DNA from 3 places in the Promicromonospora sp. NPDC052451 genome. Region 3 is predicted to be linked to each of the others. Evidence: riboswitches for the same ligand, from Rfam matches in the RefSeq annotation. Region 3 holds a riboswitch; each other region holds the start of a gene.
The links. Region 3 has a riboswitch for thiamine pyrophosphate ahead of thiD (bifunctional hydroxymethylpyrimidine kinase/phosphomethylpyrimidine kinase). Riboswitches for the same ligand answer to the same signal wherever they lie in the genome.
Positions count from the first base shown of each region.

Region 1: linked by a shared signal. The riboswitch ahead of ACIG47_RS16550 (thiamine ABC transporter substrate binding subunit) and the one ahead of thiD (bifunctional hydroxymethylpyrimidine kinase/phosphomethylpyrimidine kinase) in region 3 are both predicted to bind thiamine pyrophosphate.
Region 2: linked by a shared signal. The riboswitch ahead of thiC (phosphomethylpyrimidine synthase ThiC) and the one ahead of thiD (bifunctional hydroxymethylpyrimidine kinase/phosphomethylpyrimidine kinase) in region 3 are both predicted to bind thiamine pyrophosphate.

Region 1 is NZ_JBIUAP010000009.1:8,287-10,478, reverse strand. It holds gene ACIG47_RS16555 (ABC transporter permease) at 1-260, opposite strand, end outside; gene ACIG47_RS16550 (thiamine ABC transporter substrate binding subunit) at 263-1,351, opposite strand; TPP riboswitch at 1,346-1,451, opposite strand; gene ACIG47_RS16545 (DUF4235 domain-containing protein) at 1,489-1,770, shown strand; gene ACIG47_RS16540 (PAS and ANTAR domain-containing protein) at 1,759-2,192, opposite strand, start outside.
Region 2 is NZ_JBIUAP010000013.1:124,427-126,618, forward strand. It holds gene ACIG47_RS21035 (C39 family peptidase) at 1-965, opposite strand, end outside; TPP riboswitch at 1,102-1,207, shown strand; gene thiC (phosphomethylpyrimidine synthase ThiC) at 1,205-2,192, shown strand, end outside.
Region 3 is NZ_JBIUAP010000014.1:106,074-108,265, reverse strand. It holds gene ACIG47_RS21825 (hypothetical protein) at 1-1,033, shown strand, start outside; TPP riboswitch at 1,059-1,156, shown strand; gene thiD (bifunctional hydroxymethylpyrimidine kinase/phosphomethylpyrimidine kinase) at 1,146-2,081, shown strand; gene dxr (1-deoxy-D-xylulose-5-phosphate reductoisomerase) at 2,068-2,192, opposite strand, start outside.

The sequences.
Region 1 (2,192 bases), on a different contig from region 3:
AGCACCGAGAACACCGTGCCGAGCACCGCCTGGGTGAGCGTGAGCCCCACGAGCCGCCAGGTGCGCGGCCGGGACAACACCTCGGCGAAGCCGGTGAGGTCGAGCGCGCCGTCGGGCACGAAGCCCCGCACGACGAGCGCGACCACCGGCCACGCGAAGAAGACGCCGAGGAAGGCCAGGGGGACGGCGACCGCCGCTCCCCACAGGAACGGTGCGAGCCGCGGGCCGCGCCGGGGCCGGTCCGTCGGCGTCCGGCTCAGGCTCAGCCCACGACCGTCTCGGTCCACCGTTCGATCCACTCGTCGCGGTGCTCGCTCACGTCGGCGGGGTCCACCTCGAACGGTGCCTCGGCCTGCGGCGCGAACTTCTGCCAGTCGGCGGGGAGCTCCACCGAGGCATCGGCCGGGTACATGTACATCGACTCCGGCAGGGCGGCCTGCACGTCCTCGGTGAGCAGGAAGTCCACCAGGGCGCGGGCGCCCTCGGGGTTGTCGGAGCCGGCCAGCACGCCCGCGTACTCGACCTGCCGGAAGCAGGTGTCCAGCAGCGCGCTGGTGGTCGACGCGGCGCCGTCCTCGGTCACGGTGAACGCGGGCGACGTCGCGTACGACAGCGCCAGCGGCCGCTCACCGCCCTCGCCCGCCCCGGAGAAGTCCACGTAGTAGGCGTCCTCCCACGAGTCGGCGACCTTGACGCCGTTGTCCACGAGCGACGCCCAGTAGTCCTCGAACCCGTCCTCGCCGAACGCGCCGATCGTCGCCAGCAGGAACGCGAGCCCCGGGGACGACGTCGCCGGGTTGGTCACCACGAGCAGGTCCTTGTATTCGGGGTCGGCGAGGTCCTCCAGGGTCTTCGGCACCTCCAGGCCCGACTCCTCGAACCACGCCTCGTCGGCGTTCACGCACACGTCGCCCTGGTCGACCGGTGTGAGCGCACCGCCCACCTGCTCGACGCCCTCGGGCAGGCCCTCCGGCGTGTACTCCTCGACCACCCCGGCCTCCAGCGCGCGGGAGGCGAACGTGTTGTCGATGCCGAACACGACGTCGCCCAGCGGCGCGTCCTTGGTCAGCACCAGCTGGTTCACGAGCGTCCCGGCGTCGCCCGCCGCACTGACCTCGACGGTCAGGCCCGACTCCTGCTCGAACCGGTCCACCAGCTTCTCGTCCAGCGCCCACGAGTCGTGGGTCACCAGCGTCACGGTGCCCGACGCCGCGCCTGCCGACGTGGTGTCCTCGGAGCCGGTACCGCCCGAACCGCCGGCGCAGCCGGCGACCAGGAGTGCCACGGCGACCGCGCCGCCGACCGTACCGCTGTGGAAGGCGCCCCTGGGGGCACCGGAAAGACGCAACATCGTGCCTCGACTTCCTCCGCCGGTGTGAACCGGATCAGGTTCAAGGGTCTGCGGTTCTCCGCACTCTCAGCGCCGTCGGGGCGCTCCCCTGTCGTTTCCGTGCAGCCTAGTCCGCCGTCGGGGGCTACGGTGTAGAGGTGGCCCAGATTGAGACGGAACAGACACTCGCCGAGAAGGTCGGCACCCTCGCCCTGACTATCGCGGCCGGCTGGGTCGCGCAGAAGGCGGTCAGCATGATCTGGAAGGGTGTGACCGGCAACGACGCCCCCAACAAGCCGGACGACCCGGAGCTGGACCTGGTGCAGGCGACGGTGTTCGCGGCCGTCGCGGCCGGCACGGCGGTGTTCGCCAAGCGCCTGGCCGCGAAGGGCGCGCACACCGCCGCACTGCGTATCGCGGCGCGTCGCTCAGCGGTGTGACCGGCGCGGCCGCCGGGTCAGCAGCGCGTCATGGCTCCGCGGCCGCCCCACCGGCTGGACGGCGTCGAGCGCGCGCGTCAGCGCGGCCTGCGTCACCCCCGCCTTCTCGTCGTCGGCGCGGAGCGCGGCCATGACCTGGTCCGCCGCGAGACGCAGGGGCACGCCGACGGTGGCGGCGACCTCGCGCAGGGTCGCGTCGGCGGTCGCCTCGTCCACTCCGCGTACCGCGACGATGACGCCCTTGACCTGCTCGATCGCCGCCTGGCTGACGAACGCGCGCTGGACCGCCCCGGCCGAGCGGCGGTTCAGCGCTTCCTTCTGGACCGGCGTCACGTCCAGCACGTAGCCCGCCACCTCGGGACCTCCGCCGGATTCTCGACGTTGCCCCTGGCCGATGACCACGACCGATCGCGTGCGCCCGT
Region 2 (2,192 bases), on a different contig from region 3:
CAGTTGCCCGCGCCCTCGTAGGCGTAGTCCCAGGTGTTCATCGCGGCGTAGTCGACCTGCGGGTCGCCGTTCGGTGCCTCGATGCCCTCCAGCTCCTCGGGCGGCACCTCGCGCCCGTAGGAGTAGATGACCATCGTGGACGACGTCGGCGAGCACCACACCTGGCCGCCGCCGCCGAACTCGGGGTACTCGCCGCGGTGGATGTTCTGGCTGAACTGCGGCACGTCGAGCACGACCTCGCGGCCCAGCGTGAAGTCGCTGGTGCCGGTGTAGTGCGTGTCGGGCAGGTACTCGTTGGTCATGGTGGTCACGGCGTCCAGCCGCGGGGACACCCGGGCGCCCTCCGGCCGGTACAGGGTGACGCGCGTCTGGAACGCGTGCGGCTCGTGTCCCGACTTCGCGACGTACGTGTCGGTGAACAGGTACGCGTCGTCGTCGGCCTGGCCGTTGACGGAGGTGCGGTGGATGTCGCCCACGCCGCCGTCCGCGGGGGAGAAGTCGTCGCCCGAGGCCCAGCGCCCCATCACGAACCACTTCGTCCACGCCCCGTCGGCCTTGCGCCCGCGGAACTCGATCTCGACCCACGTCCCCGTCGGCGTCCTCGCGTTCCACGAGCTCACCGACTCGTCGACCGGGTACCCGGTCTCGACCACGGGCGACGTCCACCGGCCCGTCTCGTAGCGCACGGCGCCGCCGTCGCCGAACGGGTCGGTGTACTCGACCACCGCACCGCCCCGGCCCAGCACCAGCCCGCCGCGGGCGTCCGCACGCAGGTTGGTGGTCTCACCCGCGCGGAGCTCCCGCACCCCGTCCCACGCGGTGAGCGTGATCCGGTTGTCCGACGCCGCCACGTCCGGTGCCGAGCCCGCGGGCACGGCGCTCGCCGTGATCCCTGCCTGCATCACGAGTGCTCCTGTCGTCGCCAGCGCGAACGCCGTGGTCCGCAACCTTCTCCGTACCGACATGCCTGCCTCCAGGCTTCGGGGCCCACGTCCCGGTGAGCGAGCCGTCGACCTTCTCTATCAGAGCGGACGCGGGCGCAGAAGTGTTTTGGGCACGGCCGAAGAAGACCCGCACGGTGGCACGGTGCTAACGTCGTCCGCGATCCCACGGGTGCCCCGCGCAGGGGCTGAGATCGGGCTGGACGGCCCGGGACCGTTGAACCTGTCCGGTTAACACCGGCGTAGGAAGCAGGAGTCTGATGATGGAGCACACCCCTTCCCGCACGCTCGCGTACGAGCACGGCACCGATCCCGGGCACGACGCCGGCCTGCGGGTGCCGGTCACCGAGATCACGCTGGCGCCGTCCCCCGACGGCAGCCCGAACCCTCCGGTGCGGGTCTACCGCACGCAGGGTCCGGGCTCCGACCCGGTCCGCGGCCTCGGCCCGGCCCGCGAGCCGTGGGTCGTGGCCCGGGGCGACACCGAGGAGTACGACGGCCGCCGCCGGGCCCTGGCTGACGACGGACGCGGCGCGGTGCGTCGCGGCGCCGCGACCCAGGAGTGGCAGGGCGAACGACGTCGCCCGCGCCGGGCGCTGCCCGGCCGGCGGGTGACCCAGATGCACTACGCGCGCCAGGGCGTGGTCACCCCCGAGATGCGGTTCGTCGCCCTGCGCGAGGGCTGCGACGTCGAGCTGGTCCGCAGCGAGGTCGCGGCCGGCCGGGCGATCATCCCGAACAACGTGAACCACCCCGAGTCCGAGCCGATGATCATCGGCAAGGCGTTCCTCGTGAAGGTCAACGCGAACATCGGCAACTCCGCCGTCCACAGCTCGATCGCCCAGGAGGTGGAAAAGCTCGAGTGGGCCACGAAGTGGGGCGCCGACACCGTGATGGACCTGTCCACCGGCGACGACATCCACACGACGCGCGAGTGGCTGCTGCGCAACTCGCCGGTCCCGATCGGCACCGTGCCGATCTACCAGGCGCTGGAGAAGGTGAACGGCGACGCGAGCGCGCTGACCTGGGAGATCTACCGCGACACGGTGATCGAGCAGTGCGAGCAGGGCGTCGACTACATGACGGTGCACGCCGGCGTGCTGCTGCGGTACGTGCCGCTCACGGCGGACCGGGTCACGGGGATCGTGAGCCGCGGCGGCTCGATCATGGCCGGCTGGTGCCTGGCGCACCACCAGGAGAACTTCCTCTACACGCACTTCGACGAGCTGTGCGAGATCTTCGCGGCCTACG
Region 3 (2,192 bases):
GGACGGCTCGCCGCTCGACGTCGACCACGGCGACGCCCTGCCGCCCGAGCGCCTGTTCGACCTCGCCGACCTGCTCCAGCGCGCCACGGCGGACCTGGTCCGCACGGGGACCGAGATCGCCCAGGGACGGGCGCACGTGGTCACCACCGTCTACGAGGCCAGCCGCGGCACCGGCCCCGCGGCACCCCGGGCGGTCCGCACGCCGGTCGCGATGGGTGACGAGCTGCTCGCCGCGTTCGGCTCGCAGGTGCTGCTCCAGCCGGTCTCGTACGGCACCGCGACGCTGTGCGACTGGACCCTGCGCCAGCGCAACCCGGTGCTCCTGGAAGGAGTGCGGCACCTGGGTGACGTCGTGGCGGTGACCACCAACTCCACGACGGTCGCGCTGGTCGGCGCGGCGCACTTCAAGATCTCCCAGTACGGCTCGCTGGCCGAGTTCGTCGCGAGCCTCAACGGGCTGTTCAGCGCCTGGAACGCCACGCTGGCCGACCACCTGCGGATCGTCGCGGCCATGCTCGCCGACCACGACGTGAACAACGGCGCCGACCTGGCCGAGCGCAAGGAACGGCTGACCCGCGAGCAGCTGCGCCTGCACGAGTTCGCCTCGGAGGTGCGCACCACGCTGACCACCATCACCTCACCCACGTTCCTGGCCTCCGCCCTGGAGTCCCGGATGCTCAACCAGCTCCTGCACGCCTCGCACTTCGAGCAGCAGGCCGCGGTGGTCACCGAACGGCTGCGCGAGCTGCTCCAGGAACCCATCGCCACGCGGCTCGCCGCCCTCGAGCGTCTGCACGGCGACCGCGAGCGCGCCGAGGAGGCGAGGCGGGAGCGCAGCAGGCGCCGGCTCATGGACGGCACCCTGTCGGCCATCACGGTGTTCGCCGGCGTCTACGCGCTGATCGGGACGGTCCAGGTGGCCCTGGACGCGGCGCTGATCGACGGCGTCCAGGCGGTCGCGGCCACGGCCCTGGTCACCGTGGGCGCGCTGGTGACGGGCCTGGCGGTCTTCAACTGGACGCGCGGTCACTGATCCTTCGATCCGGTCTAGGGTGGGCCCACATGGCGCGGGGCGCCGGGGCACAGCCCGGCTGAGACGTACCCGTGGAACCTGATCTAGGTAGTGCTAGCGAAGGGAACGCCTCATGGGCTCCGTCCTGCCCCCCGACCCCCTGCTCGACGCCGCCGCGCGCACCCGCCCGGCCGGCCACCCCGTGGTGGCGCTGACGATCGCCGGCTCCGACCCGTCGGGCGGTGCCGGGATCCAGGCCGACCTGAAGACGTTCGCCGCCCTGGGCGGCTACGGCTGCGCGGTGCTCACGGGCCTGACCGCGCAGTCCACGACGGGCGTGACCCGGGTGCTGCCCGTCCCGGCCGACATGGTCACCGCACAGCTCGCCACCCTGTTCGCCGACGTCGCCGTGGACGCGGTGAAGATCGGCATGACGACGGACGCCGAGGTCGCCCGCGCGATCGCCGCCGCCCTGCGCGACCTACGGGCCGGTGCGCGGCCGCCGTTCGTGGTGCTCGACCCGGTCATGGTCGCGACGTCGGGCGACCGGCTGCTGGCGCGCGAGGCCGAGACGGTGCTCCGCGAGGAGCTGCTGCCCCTGTCCGACCTCGTGACGCCGAACCTGCCCGAGGCGGCCGTGCTGCTCGGCACCGACCCCGCCCGGGACGCCGCCGAGGCCGCGGACCAGGCCCGCGCGCTGCTGGGCCTCGGCGCACGGTTCGCCCTGGTCAAGGGCGGGCACCTCACGTCCGCGGAGGCGGTGGACCATCTCGCGGGCCCGGGGCTCGGGGCGGGAGCCGGCGGCGTCGTGGCGCTCGCCGCGCCCCGGGTCGCGACGCGCAACACCCACGGCACGGGCTGCACGCTGAGCTCGGCGTGCGCCGTGCTGCGACCCGTGCACGACGGCTGGGAGCCCGCGGTGCGCGCGGCGAAGACCTACCTCACGGGGGCGCTGCGCGCGGCGGACGACCTCGTGGTGGGGGGCACCGGGACGGCGGCCGGGCCGTGGCGCGGCCACGGCCCCGTCCACCACGGCTTTGCCACCGTCTTGTCACCTACGCCGTCTTGAGGATCTCCGCGGCCCGCGCCCGGGCCCAGGCGTCGGCCTCCAGCACACCTTCGACCGACCCCGGATCGCCCGCGCCCGTCGCCGCGTGCGCCTCGACGACGGCGGCGACCG